Regions from separate parts of the Kitasatospora sp. NEAU-69 genome, predicted to be linked through region 3. Evidence: riboswitches for the same ligand, from Rfam matches in the RefSeq annotation. Region 3 holds a riboswitch; each other region holds the start of a gene.
What was found. A riboswitch is a leader RNA that binds a small molecule or an ion and turns the genes downstream of it on or off. The one in region 3 is predicted to bind cyclic di-AMP.
Positions count from the first base shown of each region.

Region 1: it holds a riboswitch for cyclic di-AMP, as region 3 does, so the genes downstream of both, AC060L_RS33790 (transglycosylase family protein) here and AC060L_RS07845 (glycoside hydrolase family 16 protein) in region 3, are expected to answer to the same signal.
Region 2: it holds a riboswitch for cyclic di-AMP, as region 3 does, so the genes downstream of both, AC060L_RS35800 (C40 family peptidase) here and AC060L_RS07845 (glycoside hydrolase family 16 protein) in region 3, are expected to answer to the same signal.

Region 1 covers NZ_JBWXUE010000045.1:45,819-49,086, forward strand. Annotated here, with positions in the region: gene AC060L_RS33785 (hypothetical protein) at 218-418, opposite strand; gene AC060L_RS33790 (transglycosylase family protein) at 575-1,762, opposite strand; cyclic di-AMP (ydaO/yuaA leader) riboswitch at 1,770-1,938, opposite strand; gene AC060L_RS33795 (sirohydrochlorin chelatase family protein) at 2,570-3,268, opposite strand, start outside.
Region 2 covers NZ_JBWXUE010000056.1:25,221-28,488, reverse strand. Annotated here, with positions in the region: gene AC060L_RS35810 (NYN domain-containing protein) at 1-81, shown strand, start outside; gene AC060L_RS35805 (C40 family peptidase) at 312-1,340, shown strand; cyclic di-AMP (ydaO/yuaA leader) riboswitch at 1,605-1,756, shown strand; gene AC060L_RS35800 (C40 family peptidase) at 1,760-2,935, shown strand.
Region 3 covers NZ_JBWXUE010000005.1:93,227-96,494, forward strand. Annotated here, with positions in the region: gene AC060L_RS07840 (MFS transporter) at 1-741, shown strand, start outside; cyclic di-AMP (ydaO/yuaA leader) riboswitch at 917-1,091, shown strand; gene AC060L_RS07845 (glycoside hydrolase family 16 protein) at 1,095-2,339, shown strand; gene AC060L_RS07850 (phosphotriesterase family protein) at 2,404-3,268, opposite strand, start outside.

The DNA of each region.
Region 1 (3,268 bases), on a different contig from region 3:
CGTAACGCTCGCCCTGCACCCGATGGGCATGCCTGAGCCCCGGCCACCTCTGGTGGCCGGGGCTCAGGCATGCCCATCGGGTTGCCCATCGGGTTGCCCATCGGGTTGCCCATCGGGTTGCCCATCGGGTTGCCCATCGGGGCTCGCGCTCAGCCGGGCAAGCCTGGGCCGGGCCCGGCCCAGGGCTGTCCGGCCCTCAGCCCTCAGCCCTCAGCCCTCAGCCCTCGGCTGCCGGGCGGTCCGTGTGGGGGCGGTCGAGTGCGGTGTGGGCCTCGCCCGTGCGCGCTTCGGTCCGCTGACCGCGGGCCAGGTAGTCGCGGACGATCAGCTCGACCGCGTCCTGCGGGTTCTTGGTGCCGCTGAGCAGCATCGCGTCGATGGCGAGATTGGCATCCAGCGTGACGGTCACCTTGGCCATGCGGGGTCCCCTCCTGATCGGTGGCGGACCCCCAGCATGCCGCACACCGGGAACGCCCGTGGGCCGCTCCCCCAAAGGGAAGCGGCCCACAGGCCCACAGTCGCGCAAGTGCCAAGTGCCAAGTGCCAAGCGCCGAGCGCTACGACCGACCGACGATCAGACCCGGCCGGCGAAGCTCGGGGCGTAGTTCGCGATGGTCTCGTACTTCACGCCCGCGCTCGGGTTGGCGGCCTCGACGAAGCTGCCGTTGCCCACGTAGATCGCGACGTGGTAAACGCCCGCCGTGCTGCCGTCGTTCGACCAGAACAGCAGGTCGCCCGGCTGCAGGCTGTTCATCGACACCGGGGTGGCGGCGGCGGCCTGGTCGGCGGCGACGCGCGGGATGGAGATGCCCGCCGCGGCCATCGCGGCCTGGGTCAGGCCGGAGCAGTCCCAGCCGCCGTTGCCGGTGCCGCCGTAGACGTACGCCTGGCCGACCTTGGACTCGGCGAACGCGACCGCGGTGGCCATCGCGCCGCTCGGCGCGACAGCGGCGGCCGGAGCCGCGGTGGCGGCCGGGGCGCTCGTCGTGGTGGTGGCGGTGGTGGCAGCGGCCGCAGGCGCGTTGCCGCCGCCCTGCTGGCCCGAGGTGCCGAGGTGCAGGCGCTGGCCGGGGTAGATGGAGTCCGGACCGTGGGTCAGCTGCGCCTTGTTGAGGTCGTACAGCTTCTGCCAGCCGCCGTCCACGTGGTGGCTGCTGGCGATGGTGGACAGCCAGTCACCCGCCTTGACGGTGTAGTCCTGGTTGCCCTGCGAGCCGTGGTTCCAGTTGCCCCAGCCGCCCTGGCCGTTCCAGCTGTGGCCGGAGCCACTGCCCTGCGCCGAGTTGCCCTGCGCGGGGGCGCTCGCGGCCGGCGTGCTCGGAGCCGGCGTGCTCGGAGCCGGGGTGCTGGTCGCCGCGGCGCCCGGGTTGATCGCCGGAGCGGCACCGCCCTGGGTCAGGCCGGCCTGCGGGCCGCAGACGGGCCAGGCGCCGGGGCCCTGGTCCGCGAGGACCTTCTCGGCGACCGCGATCTGCTGGTCCTTGGTGGCCTGGTTGGCCTGCGCGGCGTACTGGGTGCCGCCGTACGCGGCCCAGGTGCTCGCGGAGAACTGCAGGCCGCCGTAGTAGCCGTTGCCGGTGTTGATGCTCCAGTCGCCGCTGCTCTCGCACTGGGCGACCTTGTCCCAGGTGGAGACCGTCGCGGCGGACGCCGTGGTGGCGGTGATGCACGGCAGGCTGAGGCCCAGGCCGACCAGGCCGGTGGCCGCGATCAGGCGGCGCGCGTTGCGGGACGGACGGGTCGTGCCGGTAGTGGGCAGCATGAAGACGCGTTCCTCTCCTACGCCTACGAGGTGAGCTGTCGGATTCGGGCTGGAGTTGCCCGGCCGTGCTGAGCACGGCTTCACCCCTAGCCGCAGGCGTCGTGCCGGTCCGAGGACCGACGCCCGCAGCGCTTACCTGTGGTTCCCCCGCTCCTGCCGTGATGCGTCTGTGCGGTGCAAGCGCGACCGGTGGCAGGATTCGGCGTCCGGTTGCTCTTGGTCCGTGTGACCACGAACGGGGAGCACGTTAGACAGAGATAAGTTGAATTCGCAAATGCCTGTGACGGCCATCACATGGCCTTTTCGCCATTGTCAAGATCAATAGCGGAGATCATCTGACAGGCCTTCGGCTGCAAGGACCCTTCGTTGACGATCTTTACCTGGTAAGTAAGCCCTCGCCGACCGGAGTTGGCCTCCCGTCAGACCCGGCGAAACCTGATGCCCCATCCGGGATCAGTGAATTCGATCATGGCTCGCGAGGATGGGGGAGTGTCCATGAATTCGACCGACCAAAGGGTCGGGACCCGGGATCCGACGGTCCGTCCGAAGTGCCAAGACGATGGGGCGAATGTCCGTTTCACTCTGGTTTGGCATTTCTGACGACCCGTTCGCGGGTTTGCCGCACAAACGCACAAGCGTGGATGCACAAGAGCACAAGCAGCGAATGTGCGGCCGCGAAATGCACAAGCGCACAAAGCGCGAACCGGCAAAGCACAAACGCACAAACGCACAAACACGGAAAGGCTCCCCACCCGACTGCGGGTGGGGAGCCTCCCCGGTTGCTGCTGCGGAGCGCCTGAGGCGGTGTTACTCGGCCATCTCGGCTGCTGCGGCCGCTTCAGCGGCCTCGGCGGCGGCCACCGCCTCGGCCTCGATCTGCTCGGCGGTCGGCAGGCCCAGCTCGCCCAGTGCGACGAGGTACGCGGAGGCGATCAGCTGCCCTATGGTCGAGTAGCTGCCGACCGGGTCCGCCGAGGGGCAGCCGGTCTCCTCGGCCGCGGCGGCCAGCAGGGCCGGGTCCACCTCGGGGCCGATCACCAGCGGGGCGAGCGCCGGCCGCTGCGAGCCGGTGGCCCGCAGGTGCTCGACGGCGGCGGCGACCGAACCGGGCACGTCCAGCGCGGCCGGGACCACGGGGACGGCCAGGCGGGCCGCGAGCAGCACGCCGGTGATCCCGGCCGCGGCGGCGGCCTCCTCGCCACCGGCGGTGGTCAGCACCACGCCGTCGGCCGCCGTCGTGATGGCGAACAGCCGGGCGCGGTCGGCGCGGGCCAGACCGGCCTCGGAGAGCCGCACGTGGACGGCCTCGGCGAGCAGCGGGTGCGGACCGAGCGGATCGGTCAGCAGTGCGCCGGTCTCGGCGGCCAGCTGCTGCAGTGCCGTCAGCTGCTGGTGCGGGCCGGGTAGCAGCGGGATCAGCACCGGGGTCGGCAGGCCGGCCCCGACGGCGCCGGCGATCAGCTCGGCCGCGGTCGGCAGCGTGGCGCCGAACGACGGTGCCCCGGC
Region 2 (3,268 bases), on a different contig from region 3:
GAGGTCGCGGACGGCGTGCGGAAGGCCGGCGCGCGCCCCGTTTCTTCGATTCTGCTGCTGAACCGGCTCTCCCGGACCTGATCGGGGCTCAGCCGGGCGGTAGCGTTCAACCGCAGACGCGGGTGCTGCCCAGCCCGGTTATCGGCAGGTCATCGCGCCGTGTGGGGATCGTGAAGGCCACTGCTCCGAACGTAGTTCGTCGCTGCGAAGGAGTAGCGCGAACATGTGATCTTCACTAGGGTCTGGCGTCAAACCTATTTTTCTGGTTACTCATCCGATCGGGTGAGGCCAGTAGAAGAAGGAGCAGTCCCGTGGCGACCCACCGCCGTTCCAAGCAGCCGAGCCGCGTGCGGGTCACCGTGCTCACCGCCGCTGCGGCGACTGCCGTTGCCCTCTCCGCGCAGACCGGGGCGTGGGCCGATCCCAAGCCGTCCACGGAGGACGTCAAGGCCCAGATCGACGCGCTGAACAACCAGCAGGAAGTCGCCTCCGAGAAGTACGACGGCATCAAGGAGCACGGCGACCAGATGCGCGCGCAGGCCGCGCAGCTGCAGGACGAGGTGGCGCGGACCCAGGACCAGGTCACCCAGCTGCAGTCCGGCCTCGCCGCGGTGGCCGGTGAGCAGTACCGCAACGGGGGCATCGACCCGTCGGTCCAGATGATGCTCAGCTCCAACCCGAAGACCTACCTGGACCAGGCCTCCAGCATGGATCTGGCCACCTCCACCCAGACCGACCAGCTCAAGTCGCTCCAGGCGGAGCAGCGCAAGCTGGACCAGGAGAAGAAGGAAGCCGGCGACGCGCTGGCCGAGCTGGACCGCTCCACCAAGGAGCTGAACGACGCCAAGACGGACGTGCAGAACAAGCTCGCGGCCGCGCAGAAGCTGCTCAACTCGCTGAGCGCCGCGGACCGCGCCGCGCTCCAGGCGGACGACCGCGCCTCGCGCAGCAGCAGCCGGGTGGACCTCAGCGCGCTGCCGCCGGCCTCCGGCTACGCCGGCGCCGCGGTGGCCGCCGCGCTCAGCAAGCTGGGCCACGCCTACGTCTGGGGCGCCTCCGGCTCCACCTACTTCGACTGCTCGGGGCTGACCCAGTGGGCGTACGGGCAGGCCGGCGTCTCGCTGCCGCGCACGACGTACGAGCAGGTCGACGTCGGCACCCGGGTGCCGAGCCTGGCGCAGGCCCAGCCCGGCGACCTGATCTTCTACGGCGGCGACCTGCACCACGTCTCCATGTACATCGGCAACGGCCAGGCGGTGCACGCCCCGCACACCGGCGACGTGGTCCGGATCGCGGACGCCGCCTCGATCGGTTCGATCAACCAGATCCGCCGCCCCTGACTGACGGCACTGACTGACGGGACGCCAGGGGCCGATGTGACCTGGGACACCCGTCCGTGCGCGACATGATCACCAGTCAGTGATCCACATAGCACGCAGAGTCAAAGTTAGCCGTTTTTTCTGACAAGGATTTGAACGGATCACAGATCTGTTACTAGGGTCAGGGACCGTACCACCGCGACCTTGGTCGCCCGACCCGGGCGGCGGCGGTGGTTCGCGCCGAGTTCGGAAAGCAGCACGGACAGTTGACTGTCCGGTGGGGAGCCCGCAGGGGCGCTGTGGACCGGAGCCGGGGAACCACGTTTCCCTCGGGGTGAATCGGCGCCAGAGTCGGCCTGACGGTCGGTGAGGCGTCGTAGGGCAGCTTCCAGCCCGAACCCGTCAGCTCACCCGGTAGGCGGTCGAAGGAAGAAGGATTCGTGGCGTCCCATCGTCGTCCCAAGCCCGTCGGTCGTACCCGCGCGTCGATCCTGACCGCCGCTGCCGCGACCGCCGTCGCCATCTCCGCGCAGAGCGCCGCGCACGCCGACCCGGCCCCGACCATCGACTCGGTCAAGACCCAGGTCGACCAGCTGAACGCGCAGGCCGACCAGGCCACCCAGCAGTACGACGGCGCGCAGGAGAAGCAGCAGACCCTGCAGAAGCAGGTCAGTGACCTGCAGGACCAGGTGGCGCGGCAGCAGGACCAGGTGACGAACCTGCAGACCGGGCTCTCCCAGGTGGCCGCCAACCAGTACGCCAACGACGGCATATCGCCGACCGTGCAGATGATGCTGACCACCCGCCCGGACAGCTTCCTGTCCCAGGCGAGTTCGCTCAATCAGCTGAACAGCACGCAGTCCGAGACGCTGAAGGAACTGCAGACCGAGCAGCGCAAGCTCGACCAGGACAAGGCCGAGGCGCAGAGCAAGCTCGCCGACCTGGACGCCACCACCCAGCAGCTCAAGACCGCCAAGGAGCAGGTCCAGAGCAAGCTGCAGGCGGCGCAGACCCTGCTCAACACGCTGACCGAGCAGCAGCGTCAGCAGATCGCCGCCGCCGAGGCGAAGGCCGCCGCCGACGCGCAGGCCGCCGCCCAGAAGGCCGCCGCCGACGCCCAGGCGGCCGCGGCCGCCAAGGCCGCCGCCGACTCGCAGGCCGCCGCCTCGCGCAGCACCACCCGCAGCGACCTGAGCGCCCCGTCCTCCGCCCCCTCCACCGCCGCCAGCGCGCCCGCCGCGCCGAGCGGTGGCGGCAGCAACTCGGCGGCCTCCGCCGCGATCGCCGCCGCCGTCAGCAAGCTGGGCACGCCGTACTCCTGGGGGGCGAGCGGCCCGAACAGCTTCGACTGCTCCGGCCTCATGCAGTGGGCGTACGCGCAGGCCGGCATCTCGCTGCCGCGCACCTCGCAGGAGCAGGCATCGGCCGGCACCAACATCGGCACCAACCTCGCCAACGCGCAGCCCGGCGACCTGCTCATCTTCTTCGGCAACGAGGGCCACGTCGGCATGTACGTCGGTGGCGGTCAGATGATCCACGCCCCGCACGAGGGCGCCGTGGTCAGGTACGAGTCCGCCTCGGTCATCACGCCGCTCGTGGCGATCGTGCGCCCCTGACACCTGGGGCCTGTCCGGGCGATCTTGCCGGGCGCGCGACGCCGGGCATCCCGCCTGGACGCACCGGCGAATCATCCAAGTACGGCCCAGTACGAGGACGATCCGCCGGCACGCCCAGCCGGGCGCCCAACGCCGCGCGCTGATCCGACAAGATCGCCCGGACAGGCCCCAGGCACCACGCCAACGGCCCGGCCCGGCTCCCTTCTTGGGGGCCGGGCCGCTGTCGTTCGGGCCCGGCTCGGCGCAAGTGCCCCGCGCTGGTGTCCGATTGGGGATCAAATATTCGTATTGGCCATGGTTTGGACTCCCTTGCCGGGACTCGCTAACGTCTGC
Region 3 (3,268 bases):
GTCTCGCTGCTCGGGATGGCGGTGATCCGGCTGCGCCCCGTCGAGCAGGCGGCGTCCGAGGCCGTGACGTCCGAGGTGACGGCTTCCGGCGCTGCGACGTCCGCCGAGGAGCTCAGCCCGGGTGCGCGGCTGCGGGCCGACTTCACCGCGGGCCTGGGCTTCCTCTGGGGCCACCCCGTGCTGCGCGCGCTGACCGTCGCGCTGGCCGTGGTCAGCCTGCTCGACCTCGGCATGACCGACGTGTTCATCTACCAGGTGCGGCACGGTCTCGGGCAGAGCGAGCGCACGGTCGGCCTCGTCCTCGCGCTGGGCGGCCTCGGCACCTGCGCCGCGGCCCTGGTCACCCCCGCGCTGCGCCGCCGCTGGGGCTTCGGCCCGTGTTGGCTCATCGCCACCGCGTTCGGCGGTGCCGCCGTGCTGCTGCTCGCGCTGACCGGGCGGATCACGCTGGCGGCGGGTGCGGCCTTCGGGTACGGCTTCGGCATGGCGGTGGCCCGGCTCTGCTCGATGTCGTTGCGGCAGCAGGTCACGCCCGGTCACCTGCTGGGGCGGGTCACCGCCGCGTTCTGGACCGCGCACGGCGCCCTCGCGCCGCTCGGCGCGGCGGTGCTGACCGCGCTGGTCGGGCGCTACGGCGCGCGCGGGCCGCTGCTCGGGGCGGCGGTGCTGCTGGCGGTGGTGGTGGCGGTCGCGCTCTGCACGCCGATCCGGCAGCGGTTCCCGGAGCGCGCCGAGGCGTGATGCCGGTGCCGTGAACGGTGCGGGCCGTGTGAGCGATGGGAGGCATGAGGTGTGAGGTGTGTGACAGGAAGGGCTGCTCGCTTGTGTCGTTCGTGCCCGGTGCCTAGCCTGCTGTCGTCGTCCGCCAGGTGCGGGCGCCGCCGTCGGGACGCCGAATCCCGTCCACCCGTCGGCGGTCGATCAAGAACCGACACGGACGGGAGCGGGGGACCCAGGTAAGTCGCCTCAGCACTCCGCAGGCCTTTTCGGCGGACGTGCAAGGCTAGGGGTGAAGCCGCTTCCACCGGCGGCCGGGCTACCTCACGGCCCGAATCCGACAGCTCACCTCGCAGGCGTTGCCGAGGAAAACCTCCATGCGCATCTCTGCCACAACCCTTCGGGTGGGTGCGACGGCCGTTGCCACGGCCGGCGCGCTCGCCGTCACCGTCTTCGGCAACGCCGAAGCCGCCACCCCGCGTGTCGTGCAGGACCGACTCGCCCCGGCCGCGATGGCCGCCGGGACCGCAACGTCGGCCTCGCTGACCGTGCACTCCGCAAGCTGCTTCACCGCCCGGACGCTCGGCGTGGGCGTCCGCGACGCGGCCGGCGACAACCTCGACTTCCCCGGGTCGGCGAGCAACGCCCGGATCTGCCCGAGCGGGATCTCGATCACCACGGGCACCCGGACGCTGCCGGCCGGGACGTACAGCGAGTTCGGCTTCTGGCAGGACTCCGCCGGCAAGTGGCACAACCTGCCGGCGCAGACACTGACCGTCACGGGTGCGTCGGGTGCGGCGTCCACGCCGACGCCGACGCCGACCGCCACACCGTCTGCCCCGACTCCGACGGCGCCTGCGACTCCGACCGCGGTGGCCTCCGGCACCGCCCCCACCTGGTCCGACGACTTCAGCGGGGAGAACGTGCCGCTCGGCAGCTGGACCGGCTGCTCGGCGAACGGCCCGATCCAGAACAGCCACTGCACCGGCCTGCCCGCCAACGTGGACTCGAAGTGGTGGGCCTACCCGGACGGCTGGCAGGACACCTCGAAGAACGGCACCTACAGCCCGGCCAAGACGATGTCGATCGCCAACGGCCAGCTGAACGTCCACCTCAACCGTGACAGCTCGGGCACCTGGGTCGGCGCGCCGGTGCCCAAGCTGCCCGGCGCGGTCGGGTCGGACGGCGGCGTGCAGTACGGCACGTTCCAGGTGACCTGGAAGGCCACCTCCGCCGCCGGCTACAAGACCGCCTGGCTGCTCTGGCCGGACAGCGGGATCTGGCCGCAGAACGGTGAGATCGACTTCCCCGAGGGCCCGCTCAACGGCAACATCGCGGCGTTCATGCACCGCGAGGACGCCACCGCCGGATCCGACCAGGACGCGTACTCCACCAGCGTCCCCGAGGCCGGCGCCTGGCACACCACGACGATCGACTGGCAGCCGGGGAGCCTGACCTTCTCGTTGGACGGCCAGGTCATCGGCCACTCGACCTCGCGAGTCCCGTCGACCCCGATGCACCTGGTGCTCCAGTCGGAGACCGACACCAGCGGCACCGCGCCGAGCGTCGGCTCCTCCGCGGACGTGAGCATCTCGTCGATCAAGTACTGGCAGGCGGGCTAGTCACACCCCCGCGCCGTCTCGTCCGGATGCGCTCCGGACGGGACGGCGCAGGGCGCCGGCCCGTCTAGTCGAGGGTGAGCAGGCGGGCGGGGTTCGTGTGCAGCATCGTGTGCAGCTGCGCCTCGGTGACACCGCGCTCGGCGAGCATCGTGACGAAGACGGCGGTCAGATAGGTGTAGCCCCACCGCCCGTGTGTCGTGGGGTTCAGGTAGGCCTGGCCGCCGGTGAGGTCCTGCGAGAGCAGGATGCGCTCGGCGTGGCCCTCCGCGACGAGCCGGGCGATCCGGTCGGCCCTGGTGCCGTCGGACTGGCGCAGCGCCTGCTTGGTGTACTGCCCGTCCGGCAACGGCTCCGGCGCCGGTGGCAGCCGCAGATCCCAGTTCTCCTTGCCGACCGAGTCGAAGGCGATGGTGACGCCGCGGTCCAGCACGCGGCGGACGTAGTCGAGTTCGGGATGGTTGTCCATGTGCCCGATGACCACCCGCTGGGGGTCCACCCCCTCCTGCCGGAGCAGGTCGGTCTGTTCGAGGGCCATCGTCCCGTGGGTGGTGTGGGTGCTCACGGCCAGGCCGGTCGTGTGGTGGGCGCGGGCCGCCGCGCGCAGGCCCTTCCGCTCGTGGTCGGTCACTTCGCCGAGCCCGGTGGGGAGTTCACCGAGCAAGCCGGCGCGTATCCCGGTGTCGCCGATGCCGGTGGTGGCGTCGGCCACGAAGCGCGCGGCGAGCTCCGCGACGGAGGCGTCCCGCACCCAGGCGGGGCTGAATCCCTCCCGGTAGCTGGCCGTGCCGCTGACGATGTGCACACCGCTGCGGCGGGAGATCTCGGGCAGCAGCGCGGCGTTCGCCCCGTGCGCGTCCCGCCCGGCGTCCCCGTACGGGCTCAGGTCGACCACCGTGCGGACGCCGTAGGCCGACAGGCCGCTGAGCGCC